Regions from separate parts of the Viridibacillus sp. d25.2 genome, predicted to be linked through region 1. Evidence: riboswitches for the same ligand, from Rfam matches in the RefSeq annotation. Region 1 holds a riboswitch; each other region holds the start of a gene.

Region 1 (2,206 bases):
TGATACCACAGAAACACCTAATGTGATATATACATACTTCAATAATTGAGGTAGCGATTCTAAAAAATACATAAAATCAAACTTCATTTTGTCACCTTCTATAACGATTTTACTTTTATTGTTTTATGCAATTTCAAAAACAATACGATTACCACTTGGGTCTTCTACCGCAAACTCATTTCCCAAATCTTGAATTTGTATTTGTTGTTTAATATATTTTTTTGCTGTTTCAAAATCTTCTGTGGTCGGTAATTTAAACCTTACTTCTTTCAATCCTGATTCATTCTTTTCCGCCTTTTGAAGTTCCTCACCCGACCATACATTTCCTGCAATATGATGATGATAGCCACCTGTCGAAATAAAGAATGCTGTATCAATAATTACCTGTTCCTCAAAACCTAATGTATTGACGTAGAAATCTACCGATTCCTCTATATTCGCCACTCGCAAATGGACATGGCCAACAATTGTTTCTGTTGGTAATTTACCATCTGTTTCAAAATCAGCTAACGGAGCTAATTCTTTAAAGTTAAGTGGATTACTACCACCTGGATACTTATCCCAATCTTCACGATTACGATCAGCATATATCTCAATACCATTTCCTTCAATATCATACAGATAAAACGCCTCACTATATCCGTGATCACTTGCACTATCTAATCTAGCAATCGGGATAAAGCGTTCAAAGTGCGGAAAACGTGAAGCCTGTTCTACTGGACTATCAATCGTTTCCTTATTTCGCAGAATTTCAAAAAATTTCGTTGCAAACGCTTCTCTACTTGGTAATAAAAATGCTGTATGGAATAAACCTGTACTTTTAGCTGGTTGTAATTTTTCTGCTGTTTTTTCTAATTCAAAAATAACTGTGTTACTACCTTTTCCACCAAACTTAGCATGTTGTATATTTCTCTCTAATACATCAAGACCAACTACATTTTCGTAAAATGCAATTTGACGCTCCAGATCCTTTACTTTTAAAATGACACTTCCTACTTGTGTCGCTCCATTCAATACAAACTTCTCTTGTTTTCCATCAATTCTTTGTACCATCTTTAAAACCTCTCTCGTTTTTTATTAACCAATTGCGGAATAAACGACTTCTAATAAAAACTCTCTTTCTACATAATTTAGAAAGAGAGTTGAGGGGGGAGCTAATTCAACTCTTATCTTTCATGATTTCATGCAATCATGTTGGATTTAGCACCTTCCTAAACAATAGGGGTTGCTGAAACTTCAGTGGGCCAATTCCCTCAGTTTCTCTAGATAAGAAATCTATTTAATATTCCTAGTTAACTCATTGGTTTAATTGATTTTAAAACATTTTCTATAATTTAGCAACATTTTTTCCCAATTATTTTATTTCCATGAAAAATATCCTCTTAATTCGAATTAGAATTTTGAACATAAAAAAAACTAGCATGAGAGAAAGGCACTGAGTATCATTTTTGAGACAATAAGAAAACACCTTATTTTGCAGCCAGTTGACGATATTGTACCGGCGACTGGCTGTTTAATTTCGTTTTAATCCGGATATTGTTATAATAATAAATGTATTCTTCGACCATATTTATTACGCGCGTATTTGTCGTGCGGTAAATTTCGTCGAGGTAGAACGTTTCAGACTTTAGCGAGGAGTGAAACGTTTCGATTGGGGAATTATCAACGGGCGTGCCTTTACAAGACATGCTCATGGTAATTCCCTTTTCTTTGATTGTTTTTTGATATACATAAGATGTATATACAGATCCTTGATCACTATGCAGAATGCAGCCCTCTGGTAAATTAGGTAATTGATTGAGCGTATCTAAAACAAAGGCTGTATCTTGCTTAGACCCAATAGTTTGTGCAATAATCTCGCCATTAAACAGATCTAATATACTTGAAAGATACATCATGGTTTGTCCAAAAGGCAAGTAGGTAATATCTGTTACGAGCTTCTCTAATGGTTTTGTTGCACTAAAATTGCGGGCTAATAAATTGGGAGCGATGTAAGCTGGTTGGCCCGTACGTTTACGTTTCTTTACTTTTACACGGCACTGCCAGTTATATTTTTGCATCACACGTTGCACTGTTTTCTCACTAATACCTGTTAATGATTTTGTGATTTTTCGATAACCGTATCTAAATTTGTGTAGCTTGCACAAGTTACCAATTTGTTGGTCTCGAAGCTCCTTTGGTGTTTGCGTATGAACTTTTGCTTTCC
Region 2 (2,206 bases), 690 kb from region 1:
TTTTTAAATATTTTTTTGCATTTTCATGAGCTGCGCTATCTTCAAAGCCATTGAAGCTAACCCACTCTACATTTTCGTGACTACGTAGATATTCTGCAACTTTTTGTGCATTTTCATTGTGACGTGGTACACGTAAATGTAGCGTTTCAAGACCTTGAATTAATTGGAATGCATTGTCAGGACTTAATGTTGGACCAAAATCACGTAGTAATTGAACGCGCAGACGAGTTGCGAATGCAGCACTTGCAGCATCAACACCATAGCGAATACCATGATAAGATGCATCTGGCTCAGTATAGTCAGGGAATTTCCCTTGTGTCCAACCAAATTTTCCAGCATCAACAGCGACTCCACCGATAACTGTACCGTGTCCACCAATCCATTTTGTTGCAGAGTGTACTACAATATCTGCTCCGAACTCGATTGGATTTGAACCATATGGTGATGGGAATGTATTATCAACAATTAATGGAATCTCATTTTCATGCGCGATATTTGCCAAGGCTTCAATATCTACTACAGTTAAACTTGGATTACCGATTGTTTCCACATAAATCGCTTTTGTATTTTTTTGAATTGCTGAACGGAAATTTTCAGGATCTCTTTCATCTACAAATGAAGCTGTAATGCCATAGCGCGGTAAAGTATTGGCTAATAAATTATATGTACCGCCATATAAACTACCCGAAGCAACGATATGATCTCCAGCACGAGCAATATTTAAAATTGAAAATGAAATAGCAGCCATTCCTGAAGATAGTGCTACTGCTGCTGTTCCACCTTCTAAAAGTGCAACGCGTTTTTCGAATACATCGACAGTTGGGTTCATAATACGAGAATAAATATTACCGGGTTCTTCAAGCGCAAATAGTTTTTGAGCATGCTCCGTACTATTAAAAGCGTAAGCAGTTGTACGATAAATTGGTACTGCACGTGCACCTGTTGTTGGATCTGCTACTTGGCCACCGTGTAATAATAAAGTTTCTGGACGTAAGTTAGTCATCATTTATTCCTCCTAAATGTTTTTTTAAGATGGCAAATCGGAGGTGTGATGAGGATTTTATGGAAAAACAAAAACCCTCTTCGCTAAGAAGAGGGTTGCATACGCAATTTTTCCTCCCCTTATCTGTCAGATCCGATTAAAAATCTGTAGGAATTAGCACCATTGTGAGTTCATCACTCACCGGTTGCTGGGCATCGCAGGGCCTATCCCTCCGCCGCTCTTGATAAGAGTATTTGATTCAGTTCCATCTTGTTGACAAGTATAGAAGATATATCAAACTGATGTCAATACTTTTATTTGTTTTTTCTGAAAATTATTTTAATAGATACTCTGTTTACTCATATGAAATTAATTTAAGTAGACTTTAAATTATGGTAGCCTAAAGAAAGTAAATATTTTTATTTCACAAAGGGGTTTCGAATTATGGTAAAAGAATTACTACGTAGTCACTCTTCTGTACGCAAATATACAGGAGAAATTATTCCTAAAGAAGTCGTTATCGATTTAATTGAAACAGCACAAATGGCGGCAAGCTCGCATTTCGTACAAGCATACAGCGTCATTTGGGTTACGGATGAAGATAAGAAGAAAAAACTTGGAGAACTTTCAAATAATGAGTTCCAATTTGGAACAGCAGGTGCTTCGTTTTTATTTTGTGTAGATTTTAAACGACTGCAAGTTGCTGGTCAAAAAAATGGTATAGAAATTATTGCTGACTCTGCGGAAAACGTACTTGTAGGTGTTGCAGATGTTGCACTTTTCGCTCAAAACTTCGTTATTGCTGCTGAAGACCAAGGCTATGGTATTTGTTATATTGGTGGAGCGCGTAATAATCCAAATGAAATAAGCGAATTATTCGGGCTTCCAGAATACGTTTTCCCCTTGTTTGCTATGACAATCGGTGTACCTACGAAGCGAAATGAAACAAAACCCCGTTTACCAGTAGAAGCTGTACTACATGAAAATAATTATGATGTAGAACAATATGACACATTGCTAGATGAATATGATGCAACAATGGAAGCTTACTACGCTAGTCGTGGATCAAATCGTAAAATGGCTACCTGGACAAAACAAATGGCTGACTTCTTAATAGAGCAACGCCGACCACATATTAATGAATTTTTGGCACAAAAAGGATTTAATTGGAAGTAATAAAAGAACCTCTGAAATTAGGGACATCTAGTTTCAGAGGTTTTTAAT
Region 3 (2,206 bases), 600 kb from region 1:
CAAAAGCTTTCGAAAGAACTGCAAATTCATATAGTTGGTGGCTCAGTATCAACAAAAAAAGATGGTGAATTCTATAACACGATGTACGTCTATAACAATAAAGGAGAGCTTGTTAGCGAATATGACAAAGCACATCTTTTCCGTTTAATGGACGAGCATTTGTATTTATCCGCTGGTGATAAGCAAAATAACTTTGAGTTGGGTGATATTCCAGCCGCTGGTGTTATTTGCTACGATATTCGTTTCCCAGAGTGGTTACGTCTACACGCGTTAAACGGAGCTAAAGTAATTTTTGTTTCTGCACAATGGCCAACACCGCGTATCGATCATTGGAAAACCTTATTACAAGCACGTGCAATTGAAAGCCAATGTTTTGTTATTGCAGTAAATCGAATTAGCCATAAAAAACAGAATTTCAACGGTCAGTCAATGGTTATTGAACCTTGGGGTGAAGTATTATGGACTGGTGGAGAAGATGAAGAAATGGCGATTATCGATGTTGATTTCTCTATAGTTGACGAAATTCGCCAACGAATCCCAGTGTATGATGATCGACGACCTGAATTATATAAAGATATTTCGAAATAATACAAAATTTCTAAAAAGTGTTTGACAACTAGAATATTACACAGTAATATTTAGTTCATAACTTACAAACGAATATTGAACTTTATCTAGAGAGACCGAGGGATAGGCCCTATGACGTCCGGCAACCCCCTGAAAAGGGAAGGTGCCAATTCCTACAGAATGAGTACATTCTGGAAGATAAATCGCCAATTTACATTTACGATACTTCTTTCAGAAAATTGAAAGAAGTATTTTTTAATAGAGTAAATACCAAGTAATTCTATAGAAGTTACATAATATAAACAGATTTGAGGGATGCAGTATGCTCGATATTCAGAATCTTATGAAAGTATATAAAACAAAAAAAGGTAAAGTAACGGGCGTGGAGAACGTATCACTGAAAATCAACAAAGGTGAAGTCTTCGGTATCGTAGGCTACTCTGGAGCAGGGAAAAGCTCACTTCTACGTTGTATCAATTTATTAGAGCGACCAACGAGTGGCAGTATCGTTGTAAATGGTCAAGACTTAACGAAGCTAAAAGGTGAGCAACTTCGAAAAGCTCGTTTGAAAATTGGTATGATTTTTCAACATTTTTACTTAATCAGTCAAAAAACTGTCGGGGAGAACATCGAATTTTCTTTAAAAGCAGCAGCTACACCGCCGGCACATATTAAAGCTCGTGTAAAAGAATTGCTAGAAATGGTTGGTTTAGCTGAGAAAATCGATGTCTATCCAGCACAATTAAGTGGCGGTCAAAAGCAACGTGTCGGTATCGCTCGAGCACTTGCAAATAACCCATCTATACTACTTTGTGATGAAGCAACTTCAGCACTTGATCCAAAAACGACAGTTTCCATTTTACGATTACTGAAGAAAATCAACCGTGAGCTTGATATTACAATCGTCTTGATTACTCATGAAATGGATGTTGTTAAAGAAATTTGTGATCGCATGGTTGTTATGCAAGATGGGAAAGTCATTGAAGAGGGTGCTGTCTATGACATTTTTGCAAATCCAGTTGAGCCTTTAACCCAAGAGTTTATCAGTAGTGTTGTATCATTTGAACTTCCGCCAACAATTCTTAATGGTGTCAAAGGGAAGATGGTTAAAGTGCTATTCAAAGGGGATGTCGCTGGTGAGGGAGTCATCTCAGATATGATTCAAAACTTCGATGTACACGGGAATTTCCTGCACGGTACTATTGAGTATATTCAAGAAAAACCGCTTGGCATTTTCCTAATGGAGCTACAAGGTCATCCGGATAATGTGAAGAGAGCCATTTCTTATTTGGAAGGGCGCGGTGCGCTTGTGGAGGTGATTAACGATGTTATTTGATTTCGAACATTTCCTTAGCATGCTTCCAGATATATGGAAAGCATTTGGTGAAACATTACTCATGGTTGGTATTTCACTTAGCATTTCGCTAATCATCGGGTTACCATTAGGTATTATTTTATTTGTTACAAGCAAAGGTTTATCTTTACGAAACCGTTTTTTAAATGGCATTCTAGGATTTATCGTCAATCTTGTTCGTTCCATTCCTTATATCATTCTATTAGTAGCGTTGTTCCCACTAACCAAAATATTAGTTGGGGATACTATTGGGCCAGTAGCTGCGAGTGTTTCATTATCTGTAGC
Region 4 (2,206 bases), 1.5 Mb from region 1:
GCACCTGGGAAATCACCTACTTTCGTAGGGTCTCCAGTAACTGCAAGAATCTCATTAATGCCCAATGCATCTAGGCCCATTAAATGTGATTGTAAGCCGATTAGATTACGATCACGACAAGTAATATGGGCGAGGGAACGAATATTATTTTGCATTTTCAAAATAGAGCCCATTGCCATGTTGCTAATACGAGGTGATGCTAACGAATTATCAGCCATAGTGACAGCATCAACCCCTGTTGCATTGAGTATTTGCGCACCTTCTATAAAGGCAGCAGTATCAAGATGGCGAGGTGTATCAAGCTCTACGATAATTGTACGTTCCTTTTTCGCCTTTTCATGAAGTGGCACATGATGATCTGGTGTCGCCTCTTTAATCTCAATTACTTTTTTCTTTTTTACAATTTTATTTTCAATTGGTGGTAGGTCAGCAATACGTTTTTTAACCGCTTCAATATGCTTCGGCGTCGTACCACAGCACCCACCGATTAAGCGAACACCTTGGTCACGTAGTAAAACACCTGCACGACCAAAATAATCAGCCTCTGATTCATAAACAATTTTGCCATCTTCTACATCTAGTAGACTTGCATTTGGATACGCAGATAAGAGTGCCTTTGATGGTAATTCAACATCTTCAAACGCTTGGATTGTATGGTGGGGGCCTAAACGGCAGTTTACTCCAATAATATCTGCACCCAAAGCTTCTAATTGGTGTAGTGCATCATTTAATAGTAAGCCATTTTGTAAAATTCCTGGCTCGTGCATGGATACTTGCGAGATGATTGGTATATCTGTTACTTTGCGCAAATGCTTCACTACTGATGAAAGCTCTTCAAAATCATAGTATGTCTCAAGTAATAAACCGTCTGGATTACCCGATAGTAGATACCCAACCTGCTCATCAAGTGCAGCTATAATCTCATCTAGTGTCGCTTCACTTTTACGAATACCGCGAATACCACCAATTGTCCCTAAGACGAATTGTCCTCCAGGTGCCGCAGCACGTTTTGCAATTGCGATTGCCGATTCATTAAACTCTTTTACTGAACTCTCTAAACCATAACGTTCTAATTTAATGGCATTCGCTGTATATGTATTAGTCTGAATAATGTCAGCGCCAGCTTTAATATATTGTTGGTGAATATTTTCAATCACTTCAGGTTTAGTGATATTCAATTCCTCATAACAATAATCGATTCCGTAAGAATATAATAGAGTGCCCATCGCACCGTCAGCCGTTAAAACTTGTGTTTGCAGTTTTTCAAGTAATCCCATTAAAATCTCTTCCTTTCTACATAAAAAAGCCTTCTTATAAATAAGAAGGCTTGACGATAACGATGTTCGCTCCTTCTTATCTTTTCGGACAATCAGTAAATCCGCTGGAGTTAGCACCTGACCAAATGGCTGGTTGCTGAAGCTTCAAAGGGCCAGTCCCTCAGCTTCTCTTGATAAGAAATATTTATTTAATTGTTAGAATAATTAAAAGAATCATAACCCTTGAAATGAATATCGTCAAGTGGATTTTCGCAATTGTAGAAAAAATCAGTATTATACGTATATATTAGCTTCAAAACAAAAAAAGAGGACTTTTGAAGACCTAATATTAAAAGATTGATCTTTCTTTCATTGCTATTTATTTGCAAAAATTTCATTACTTTCTGCTTTATCATAATCCTTCGTTTCAACCAGTTTACCTTGAATGATCATGCGTTTAGAGCCATCATAATTACATGTGACAAGAGTGATCATTTTGTCATTTGTATCATCAATAACATCAATTTGCTCCGGTTGTACAATATGCATTTTTTCAATTTTATATTCATAGATTTTTTTAAAGTCAGTCAAATAAACTTGCATACCTTCCTCTGCATTTGTAAGAGGGCTAAAAAGTGCCTTCCCATTATTCATATTATGTCCAGCTAGCGCATAGTTAGCCTTCCCCATCTTTTGATCTGGTTTCATCGTACCTGCACCAACTGCTAGGTTTGTATTCGACACACCATATAAAACGGGCAATCGCATATTCACTTGAGGTACACTAATAGCTCCAATGGCATTTAGTTTCTTTTGATTGAATTGTGCCTTTACAACATCTTTGACATTTAAATCAGCTACTTGCTCAAAATCAAATGACGTATCTGGATTTTTCATAGCCATCTCTATGTCTTGTTGTTCAATCGTTGCTTTTGACATATTCGAGATGA

The links. A riboswitch is a leader RNA that binds a small molecule or an ion and turns the genes downstream of it on or off. The one in region 1 is predicted to bind S-adenosylmethionine.
Region 2: it holds a riboswitch for S-adenosylmethionine, as region 1 does, so the genes downstream of both, ACZLO7_RS20890 (O-acetylhomoserine aminocarboxypropyltransferase/cysteine synthase family protein) here and ACZLO7_RS17710 (VOC family protein) in region 1, are expected to answer to the same signal.
Region 3: it holds a riboswitch for S-adenosylmethionine, as region 1 does, so the genes downstream of both, ACZLO7_RS20525 (methionine ABC transporter ATP-binding protein) here and ACZLO7_RS17710 (VOC family protein) in region 1, are expected to answer to the same signal.
Region 4: it holds a riboswitch for S-adenosylmethionine, as region 1 does, so the genes downstream of both, ACZLO7_RS03125 (bifunctional homocysteine S-methyltransferase/methylenetetrahydrofolate reductase) here and ACZLO7_RS17710 (VOC family protein) in region 1, are expected to answer to the same signal.

What each region holds. Positions count from the first base shown of each region.
Region 1 is NZ_CM196652.1:3,584,787-3,586,992, forward strand. It holds gene ACZLO7_RS17705 (amino acid ABC transporter permease) at 1-87, opposite strand, end outside; gene ACZLO7_RS17710 (VOC family protein) at 124-1,053, opposite strand; SAM riboswitch class I at 1,164-1,273, opposite strand; one part of gene ACZLO7_RS17715 (IS3 family transposase) at 1,470-2,206, opposite strand, start outside.
Region 2 is NZ_CM196652.1:4,272,135-4,274,340, forward strand. It holds gene ACZLO7_RS20890 (O-acetylhomoserine aminocarboxypropyltransferase/cysteine synthase family protein) at 1-1,003, opposite strand, end outside; SAM riboswitch class I at 1,120-1,233, opposite strand; gene ACZLO7_RS20895 (NADPH-dependent oxidoreductase) at 1,427-2,158, shown strand.
Region 3 is NZ_CM196652.1:4,187,773-4,189,978, reverse strand. It holds gene ACZLO7_RS20530 (carbon-nitrogen family hydrolase) at 1-588, shown strand, start outside; SAM riboswitch class I at 668-772, shown strand; gene ACZLO7_RS20525 (methionine ABC transporter ATP-binding protein) at 890-1,903, shown strand; gene ACZLO7_RS20520 (methionine ABC transporter permease) at 1,893-2,206, shown strand, end outside.
Region 4 is NZ_CM196652.1:617,817-620,022, reverse strand. It holds gene ACZLO7_RS03125 (bifunctional homocysteine S-methyltransferase/methylenetetrahydrofolate reductase) at 1-1,277, opposite strand, end outside; SAM riboswitch class I at 1,351-1,457, opposite strand; gene ACZLO7_RS03120 (class A sortase) at 1,632-2,206, opposite strand, start outside.